Regions from separate parts of the uncultured Umboniibacter sp. genome, predicted to be linked through region 1. Evidence: predicted binding sites of a transcription regulator. Region 1 holds the regulator's gene; the other holds the start of a gene.

What was found. Region 1 encodes sigma-54, which starts transcription at its own class of promoters, with help from an activator protein. Its sites were predicted from a motif close to TGGCACANNNNTTGCNNT; they were not measured.
Region 2: glnA (glutamate--ammonia ligase) is a predicted target of sigma-54. The motif match lies at 2,534-2,551, and genes of this name have one in related genera.

What each region holds. Positions count from the first base shown of each region.
Region 1 is NZ_CANMGY010000003.1:215,233-220,342, reverse strand. It holds gene mgtE (magnesium transporter) at 1-252, opposite strand, end outside; gene Q0698_RS05860 (HPr family phosphocarrier protein) at 258-527, opposite strand; gene rapZ (RNase adapter RapZ) at 603-1,493, opposite strand; gene Q0698_RS05850 (PTS sugar transporter subunit IIA) at 1,542-1,994, opposite strand; gene raiA (ribosome-associated translation inhibitor RaiA) at 2,007-2,306, opposite strand; gene Q0698_RS05840 (RNA polymerase factor sigma-54) at 2,473-3,957, opposite strand; gene lptB (LPS export ABC transporter ATP-binding protein) at 3,988-4,713, opposite strand; gene lptA (lipopolysaccharide transport periplasmic protein LptA) at 4,717-5,110, opposite strand, start outside.
Region 2 is NZ_CANMGY010000006.1:180,113-185,222, forward strand. It holds gene Q0698_RS08905 (5'-nucleotidase C-terminal domain-containing protein) at 1-778, shown strand, start outside; gene thiI (tRNA uracil 4-sulfurtransferase ThiI) at 838-2,295, opposite strand; gene glnA (glutamate--ammonia ligase) at 2,645-4,051, shown strand; gene Q0698_RS08920 (DUF4124 domain-containing protein) at 4,208-4,765, shown strand; gene glnL (nitrogen regulation protein NR(II)) at 4,947-5,110, shown strand, end outside.

The DNA.
Region 1 (5,110 bases):
GGCTTCCATGCGCTCAAGAAATTGACTTTGGATATCCTCAGAGAGTTCGGTTAATACTTCAGGTTGGGCCTCGTCGGCGATATTTTCCCACAATAGCCGACGAGTTGGAGGCGTTGAACTTTCAATTAGTCGCGCTTGATTGACCGGAGGTAAGTGCTTGATGACGCTACGAATACGAGCACCGTCGTCTTGGGCTACGGCATTACCGAGCTCGGCGTACTGTTCGTGGGATAGCGCATCATCGTGTATCATGACGGTTATTCGTCTTCGTCAAAGCGATTATTAATTAGCGCCTCAATACTCATCATAGCAGCCTCTTCATCTGAACCTTCACAGCTAATTTCAATTTCTGCGCCTTGGGCAGCGGCGAGCATCATGACCGACATAATGCTTTTAGCATCAATCTCTCGTTGAGCGTAGCCTATTTGGACAGAAGAGCTAAACTCGCAGGCACATTTAGTTAGCTTCGCGGCTGCTCGAGCATGAAGTCCAAGTTTATTGATGATAGAAATTTTCTTGGTAATCATAGAATGTCACGTATAGGAGCTATTATCGCTGCCTAGTCTACCACTAAATGACACTCATTTTAAAAATTTTGCTAGCTAGCTTGGTTTCGAAGTCCAGCGGTGACGCTCTCGATGACGAACAACAAGGTTTGGATGTTGTTCTAAGAGTCGCCTTGCAAGCGCCTCGGCGAGGTAGACAGACCGATGCTTGCCACCAGTACAGCCGATGGAAATGGTGAAGTAGGCGCGATTTTCACCTTCGTATTCGGGGATCCAGCGTTCAGCGAGTTGAGAGATGTCTTCAAGCATAGCCTTTACCATTGGCTCATCCTTAAGGAAGTTAACCACTTGAATGTCCCGCCCTGAGAAGGCTCTTAATCCTTCATCCCAGTGGGGATTCGGAAGACAACGAACATCGAATACAAAGTCTGAATCATTAGGCACTCCATGCTTGAAGCCAAACGACTGTAACGTGAGATTGAGTCTAGTTTCGTTCTCAGCGCTCGCAATTTTCTCTTTTACCAGGGATCTGAGTTCATGAACTGTTGTGGTTGAAGTATCGACACGTAAATCTGCCAAAGTTGAAAGCTGCTCAAGGAGTATTAATTCCTCTTGAAGTGATTCGCGTAGCGCTTGGCTATCCCCTGAAAGCGGGTGGCGACGCCTCGTCTCTGAGAAACGCGTCATCAGAATTTCAGTGCTGGCGTCCAAAAAGATAATGCGGACTTGAATTTTGAGTTGTTTAAGTAACTCGACAATGGTGCCAAATCGTGCAATTTCACTACGGCTATTACGGGCATCAATGCCAACGGCAATGCCTCTGAAAACGTCATTGTTTTGATTAACCTTATCAACTAGATCAGGAATCAGAGATGCGGGAAGATTATCGACCGTATAAAAGCCGTTGTCCTCTAAGGTGTTGAGTACTTGGCTCTTTCCAGACCCGGAGCGACCGGTTACGATTATTAGCTGCGTTGGCGCAGTCATCTTCAGTTCCCTCTAGGTTTTTTCTGAAAGCATGCTTGTGTTCAGTATTTAACTAAGACTTCCGTTTACGAACTCATAAAGTTGGGTTGTGCTGCTTGTTTGACGAAGTTGATCGACGAACTTTTCATCATTAAAGCGCTCAGCAATCGCTGCAAGCGCCTGCAAGTGAGCTGATGTGGCCTCCCTGGGCGCGATGAGTGCACACACGACGTCAACGGGGAGATTGTCGGGAGCGTCGAAGTCTATTGGGGTTTCTACCGTCAGTAGGACGCCTATAATATTCTGACAGTTTGAAATTCGGCAATGCGGAATGGCAATGCCGTTTCCGAGACCAGTGCTGCCCAGTCGCTCACGCTCAAAGAGTGCCTTAAAAAGCTCTGAATCACTGACTCCAAGTGAATCAGAAGCAATCTTAGCAACCAGTTCTAGGCAGGTTTTTTTACTGCTAACCCGAGCGTGTGCTCGGGTTGTTTCAGGGGTTAGAAGATGTGCTAACTCCATGATGGCGTGGGATCAGCCTTGGCGTCTTGCGGCAATCCCTTTCTCCTTGTGCTTTAGAATTTGTCGGTCAAGCTTATCAACCATATGGTCAATCGCTACGTAAAGATCATCCTCAACGCTCTCTGCATGAATGTCTTCTCCGAGAACATGTAAGGTAGCTTCCGCTTTTTGACCGTTCTTTTCAACACTAAATGTCACATTTACATTATGGATGTTGTCAAAATGGCGTTCAAGCTTTTCGAGTTTTGACATGGTATGAGCGCGAATGGCGTCGGTGAGAGGAAGTTGGTGTCCAGCGATATTTACTTGCATAAGTATTGACCCTCTTCGTATTGCTATCGATTAAGAGAACAGCCTGGGGAAAGAACCCCTTCTATTGACGGATTTGGCGGGCTGTCTTCGCTGCAAACCGTCTGAAAAAATAATGACTCTCCATTATTTAAAGGTAATAGATTTTCAACAAACTGTGGGAAAAATTCTATGATTTGAGACGTTTCCGCTGACTTGACGGTGCAATACCTATAGCTTCACGATATTTCGCCACAGTTCTTCTTGCTACTTTGACACCATCTGCTTCTAAAAGTGCCATCAGTTTTGCATCGGATAAAGGTTTATTTGGCGCCTCGCTCGCAACAAGCTTCTTGATAAATGCTTTAATTGCTGTTGCTGAGGTAGCGTCGCCGCTGTCCGATGAAACATGAGACGAGAAGAAATACTTGAGTTCAAAAACGCCTCTTGGAGTTAGCATATACTTGCCCGCAGTTGCGCGCGAGATAGTAGATTCCGCAAGGCCGAGTTCCTCTGCCACGTCGGCGAGAACCATTGGCTTCATTGCTTCAGGACCATAATCGAAGAATGCTCGCTGGCGCTCAACAATGGCCGATGCCACGTTGAAGAGGGTATCAAAACGGCTTTCAACGCTTTTTATAAACCATTGCGCCTCTTGGAGATTTTCTCGGAGAAACTTATTGTCGTCACTCACATCACCACGTTTAATCAGCGCGGAGTACTCACGATTAACGCAAAGTCTTGGTGCTACCTCCGGGTTGATCTCGACATGCCAGAGATCTTTTCGAAGCGACACGAGTACGTCAGGAATGACATATTCTGAATCTGTCTCTGAAAAGATATCACCGGGATGTGGGTTTTGCTTTTGAATCAAATCAATAGATAAATCGAGTTCACCTTCGGAGCATCTTAATAATTTTGCGAGTTTTTTGAAGTCCTGCTTTAGAATTGCCGGCATATGCGAACGAGCAATGACGATAGCTCTGGCAACTGTAGGGTGCTCTCCGTCCATTTCTCCTAGCTGAAGAGCGATGCACTCCCCAAGGTCTCTGGCACCCACTCCGATCGGATCGAAGCTTTGGATTAGATGCAGTATTGCTTCAATTTCATCAATTTCGAATTCATCGTTCTCGGGTTCTTCGTGGGTATTTAAGTCTTCAGTGATGGAGCTAAGTTCTGCAGTAAGCCACCCATTCGAATTGATGCTATCAATTAGGTAGTCGCCGATTAGTCGGTCGCGTACGGACAGCGGTTTCATCTCCAATTGAAAGCTGAGGTGATCCTGTAAGCTACTTTCTTGAGTACGATTAGCGAGAAAATCAAAATCATTATCACTCGAAGTCTTAGCTGAGCCGCCGGAATATACCTCATCCCATTGGCTGTCGACAGGCATTTCACTTGGGATATCTTTTTCCCATTTAGCTTCAGCGGTGGATTGTTCCAATTCATAGCTAGCTGATGGATCCTCATCGCGCTGTTCGTTGCTCAGTGAATTGCTCTCTGAAGGCAGGATAGGGTTGTTGTCTTCGAGATCTAACAGTGGATTGCGATCTAGCGTGTCTTGAATCTCAGTCTGAAGATCAAGTGTAGATAGTTGTAGGACTTTCACCGCCAGCTGAAGCTGCGGTGTCATGGTCATCTTGAGGCTGGTCTTTAATTGTAAACTCTGTTTCATGACAAACCATCCATGAGGGAATATCCAACGCTAGTACTGAAAGTTTTCACCAAGATAAAGCTCTTTTACCTTCGCGTTGTTCAGGATATCGTCTTTGCCGCCATGTGCAATGATATGGCCACCACCCACAATGTAGGCTCGTTCACAAATTGCCAAGGTTTCACGAACATTGTGATCGGTAATTAGGATGCCGATCCCCTTTGAACGGACGTGCTCAATAATGGACATGATTTCATTAACTGAGATAGGGTCAACCCCAGCAAAGGGCTCATCAAGAAGGATAAACTTTGGTTCCATCGCCAGTGCACGGGCAATTTCAACTCGTCGGCGCTCGCCGCCAGACAAAGCTATCCCTATGGCATCTTTGATGTGCGTAATGCTGAATTCTTCGAGCAGTTCATTCATTCTCTCACGTCGTTGGATTTGCGTGAGATCGGCTCGATTTTCTAAAATAGCGAGAATATTTTGACTCACAGTAAGCTTACGGAAAATAGAGGCTTCCTGCGGTAAATAGCCGATGCCCGAAATTGCTCTGCCATGCATCGGTTGCTGAGTAATATCAAGCTCATCAAGTTTGACGGTTCCCTTGTCCGAGGGGACAAGGCCGACAATCATGTAGAAACAGGTGGTTTTTCCTGCGCCGTTCGGGCCTAACAGCCCGACGACTTCGCCACTAGCGACTTCTATGGATACATCAATAACAACCGGTCTCTTGTTGTAACTTTTCGCAAGATGCTGGGCACTTAGGATGGCCATTGATTAATCCTCGTCAGTGTCTTCAGTAGGCGGCTGGATAACGTGTCGGACGCTACCTGAGGCATTGGCTGCACCGCGTTCAAGATCGAATTCGATACTATTAGCAGAAACTTCGGAAGCGTTGTTACTGAATAACGCATCACCGGTCACTACTACGATGTTAGTAAGTAGGTCGTAATCAACTTGATTACCTTGGGCATATACCGGTCCCACTTCTTCTGAAGGATTGTCTCGAAAAGTTGCTGGCGGACCTATCGCTACAACTCGGAGAATTTTGCCATCTTTGTAGAATACATCAATGCGCCCAGCTTCTATGATTAGTGCACCCTGGGTAATCTTTGCGCTACCTATGTAGGAAGTAATCCCGCGCGCAAGGTCCTGCGCAAAATCCTCGGAG
Region 2 (5,110 bases), on a different contig from region 1:
TGCGGGGCAATACCAGCAACTCAGCAGAGCGCGTGACGATGCACAGCCACTGCTTAGCTCTGAGTTCGCAGCGGAAAACTTCGTCGACATTAGCGGCTTGGAGTACGAGATAGATCTATCGAAGCCACAACGTTACAGCAGTGACTGCAGTACCTTCTCTAACTTTGAGCACCGAGTTCAAGTGTCGACTACTGACGAAGCGTTATTTTCCTTAGCAGGTGTACTCGTGGTTTTAGAGGATAGCCAGCTCGCACGAATTGAGCGTACCTTCCCTAACGTTGAAATCGAACGGATTCATCGCTCCGCAAACTCTCTGCAGGAACAGTTAATCAAAACCTTTGAAACAGCGGGTTCTTCGGGAGTCTCCGTGACTGCTAATCCACATTGGCGGTTCGCAGCGGTGCCGTCGTTCTTTCAACTTAACGCCGGCTTTGCAACCCATGCTGACCCTCGCTTCCAACATTACGTCAGCACGAACGCGAACTTAACTGCTCGCTATCTTGATGTCAGTCCAACTGGCTTTGGCGTCTACCGATTACAATTCCCTTCGATAGCGCCCGAACTCCCTGAAACCTATGTTCCCTCACCTGCACTTGAGATCGAAACACCCACAATAAGCTCTACGGTTCAGACCAACGTCGATGAGCTGCCAGTAAGGCATATCGATGAGCCTGTATCACTGATGATTGATGGGGTAACCGTTAAGGCAATACCGTCGGATCTTGCTCCGGAAGAAGACTTGGAAGTAGGACAACCCGAATCGCCTGAAGGTACATAACTAACGCGGGACAGAGGGTTGTGGCATCGCCCAATTGGCGATGCAGCAGGAATTCATACTCAATGCTTAGTGGGGCGATAGACTGCTACATTTTCATAGCCGTCGGCTAACAGCTGCTGGGCATGGAGCCCACTCATGACACCACGGTCACAGTAAAGCAAGTAACGCTGGTTACTATCAAGTTCCATGAACTTAGCCGAAAGCTCATAGAAGGGTATCTCTAGGTGTCCTTCTCCGAGGTCAACTGGACGCAGATCCACTTCATCCGGATGACGAATATCAATAATAACTTCATTTATTTCTACGTGATCAACCTCAGCCGCTTCCTCGTAGCCCTCCAGTACATCATGGACCACGGATTCAATGCCCACGTTCCGCGCAGACGCTACGGCGTCCTTCAGTACGTCAAAATTGAATCGATCTTCCTCAATTTCAACCTTGTGCATTCTGGCTCTAGTGGTTGGATTAACTGAAATCACCCCACAGTACTCGGGAATTGACTTAGAGAACTCCTCGGTACCTATGTGCGCCGAGGTGCGAATGATTTCAGTTTTATCCATAGTCGCCAACGGACGAAGTACTAACATATTGGTAACTTGATCAATGACGGAAAGATTGCGTAGGGTTTGAGAACTTACCTGAGCAACCGATTCGCCAGTGACGAGCGCCTCAATCTCGAGTTGTTCCGCCACTTCCGCCGCTGCCCGCAGCATCATTCGCTTTAGAATCATGCCCATGTAGCGGTTATTGACATTGGCCAGGAGCTCATCCACAACGCCCTCAAATGGGATGCTTACGAAACGGACTCGATAGGAAGAACCGAAGCGTTCCCAGAGGTAGTAGGCAACCTCTTTCACTGCGATTTCATGAGCTCTGCCGCCCAAATTGAAGAAGCAAAAGTGAGTCGGCATACCACGTTTCATGGTTAGGTAGGTAGAAACGGTAGAGTCAAATCCACCAGATATTAAGCTGAGAACAGGGTCCAAACCGCCAATTGGGTAGCCACCAAGCCCCTGAATAACCTGTTCCACCACAAATAAACGCCGCTTACGAATTTCTACTCGAACCGTTTCATTCGGCCTGTGGAGATCCACCCCAGCAGTGTCTAGCTTAGCCAGCAGCCCGCCACCGATCTTCTGTTCCGCTTCATGGGAATTGAAATCATGGGTGCCCACGCGTTTTACTCGGACCACAAAGGTTTTATCGCGCAGCCGCTCTCTGTTGACCTCAGCGACCTTCTCAATGGTATCGTCCAGGTCAACGAATTCGTATTCCTTAACGACAATGAAATTGGCGATGCCGGCGATGTGCGCGAGAACATCGATCATCTCGCGCCCCTTGACCTCATCGACTTCAGTAAAGATATCTAATTTATCCCAGGTGCTCTTAACCACCACACTGCGATCAATCAATTTAAGCGATCGCGTAATATTAGTGCGAAGCTTTGCGATAAGCTGCTTTCGAACGGGCTTACTCTTGATGGTGATTTCCGGGAATAGCTTGACGACGAATTGCATAATAAACCTGAGCTGAGTAAATATGCCCTAATTATAAGACCAACTCCCGCAAAGCACACGCGCAAGCGATACAAATATCACTTTGAATCCATGTTGCCGCCAAATACCTATCAACGCACCAAATTGGTGCTTGCGATACTAACCAAGCACACTTATTGCGCACCAACTTGGTGCGTTATGAGGGTGGTCTATTTTGGCGATTGAGCTCAGCGCTGTAAGATAGCGCACTAATCATAACTGGCACACTAATTGCTTTAATGCGAAGCAACAATATGAAAATAAACCGAAAAGAAGGTGTATTAAGTTTATCCATTCACCTTAGCTCGCCTTTATCCATTTGGAGGAATTTATGGCAGATAACACTTTAGGTCTCATTAAAGAGCATGACGTAACTTGGATCGATCTTCGCTTTACGGATACGCACGGTAAAGAACAGCACGTATCAATCCCAGTAACTGAACTGGACGAAGACTTCTTCTCAGAAGGTAAAATGTTCGACGGCTCTTCAATTGCAGGCTGGAAAGGCATTAACGAATCAGACATGATCCTAATGCCTGACGATAGTTCTGCTGTAATGGACCCATTCACTGATGAGCCTACGCTGATCATCCGTTGTGACATCGTTGAGCCTAACACCGGACAGGGTTACGAGCGCGATCCACGTTCTGTTGCAAAGCGCGCTGAAGCTTACCTCGAGAGCACCGGCCTTGGCGACACAGCATACTTCGGCCCAGAGCCAGAGTTCTTCGTATTTGACGGCATCCGCTGGAACGACAGCATGAGCGGTTGTTTCTACGAGATTGAATCAGAAGAAGCGGCCTGGAACAGCGGCAAGAACTACGAAGGTGGCAACATGGGTCACCGTCCTGGCGTGAAAGGCGGTTACTTTCCAGTAGCTCCGGTTGATTCACTACACGACATCCGTGCAGCAATGTGTTCAGCAATGACCGCTATGGGCCTAGAAGTTGAAGTACACCACCACGAAGTTGGCACGGCTGGTCAGTGTGAAATCGGTATTCGCTTTAACACACTAGTCCGTAAGGCTGACGAAGTTCAGATGCTTAAGTACTGTGTTCACAACGTTGCTCATGCTTACGGTAAGACTGCTACTTTCATGCCTAAGCCAGTTGTCGGTGACAACGGTTCTGGTATGCACCTACACCAGTCATTCTCTAAAGACGGTGTTAACCAGTTCGCTGGTGACGAGTACGCTGGTCTTTCTGAGACTGCGCTTTACTACATTGGCGGTATCATTAAGCACGCTAAAGCGCTTAACGCTTTCGCTAACGCCTCAACGAACTCATACAAGCGTCTTGTACCGGGCTTCGAAGCACCTGTTATGCTTGCTTACTCAGCGCGTAACCGCTCTGCATCAATTCGTATCCCATTCGTACCTAGCCCTAAGGGCAAGCGCGTAGAAGTTCGTTTCGGTGACCCGACAGCTAACCCATATCTAATGTTCTCTGCCATGTTAATGGCAGGCCTTGACGGCATTAAGAACAAGATCCACCCTGGCGAAGCGGCTGACAAAGATCTTTACGACCTACCACCAGAAGAAGCGGCTGCTTACCCAACGGTTGCTGGCAGCTTCGACGAAGCGCTCGCTGCGCTTGACGCTGATCGTGAATTCTTGACCGCCGGTGGAGTATTCACCAACGACATGATCGATGCATTTATCGAGCTTAAGAATGAAGAAGTTACTCGCCTAGCGATGACTCCTCACCCTGTTGAGTTCGACATGTACTACTCAGTTTAATTCTACTGAGATCAAGAAAAACGAGGCCAAATGGCCTCGTTTTTTTTCGCCTGTGATAAAGCGCTCACCCAAAGTGAGTAGCAAATACTCGACATATGATGATTCTGGGCTCAAACTATACCAATAGTCCTACCACCACCTAAGGAAGATGAGCTCATGATTCGCGCATGGTACCTGCTACTTATTGTCACTTTCTGCACTGTATCTGTCGCCACAGCGTCTGCAGACGTTTACAAGTACCGAGATGCCAATGGCAACGTTGTGTACTCCGATACTCCCGTGGAAGGCGCTGAACGAGTAGATGTTGTGGTTCACAATCCAGCTACACCTGGCGAATCAACCACTGCCATTGACAGCCCAACTAACGATCCACATGGTAGCCCCAGCGATGAACCTGTTGCCTACAATTTAGCAATTACGAGTCCCGCGCATGACTCCACCGTCCCAATGGGCCAGGAAACACTCTCGGTTAATTTAGCCTTAACGCCAAGCGCACCAGTTGATACTACGTACCGACTTCTCGCTAACGGCACGCCGATCGCCCAGGGAAATCAAACTAATTTTGTGCTTGAACAACTCTATCGTGGCGAATTAGTGCTAACCGCCGAAGCCATTGATACCGAAGGCAATGTTCTCGCCACCGCGATTGCGGTAACGGTTCACGTAAAGCGAGCCAGCCGTCGTATCACCACGCTTCCAACTAACGGCATGTAGACCTTGCTGTTTCTTCAGAGGTATTCGTTTAGTAACCTCAACCTTCCCCCAAGGAAACCTCTTCGCGGCTAAGTCCTCTAATTTGATTACTCTAGATGCTTTACGCACCAAATTGGTGCATAATGTTGACTTAGTACCTTCTGCAGCCGCCTAAACACCGCCGTTAAAATGTGCACGGTTCTTGCTTGAGTACAGTTATCTTTTCTTAGAGGCCGACGTTGTGATTCAGCAGCAGTCTAATTTTTACAGACATTTAGTTGAGAATCTGAATGTTGCCGTCATTATTTTAGATGACGAACTCAACATAAAGTTTCTTAACCCAGCTGCCGAAATGCTGATTGGATT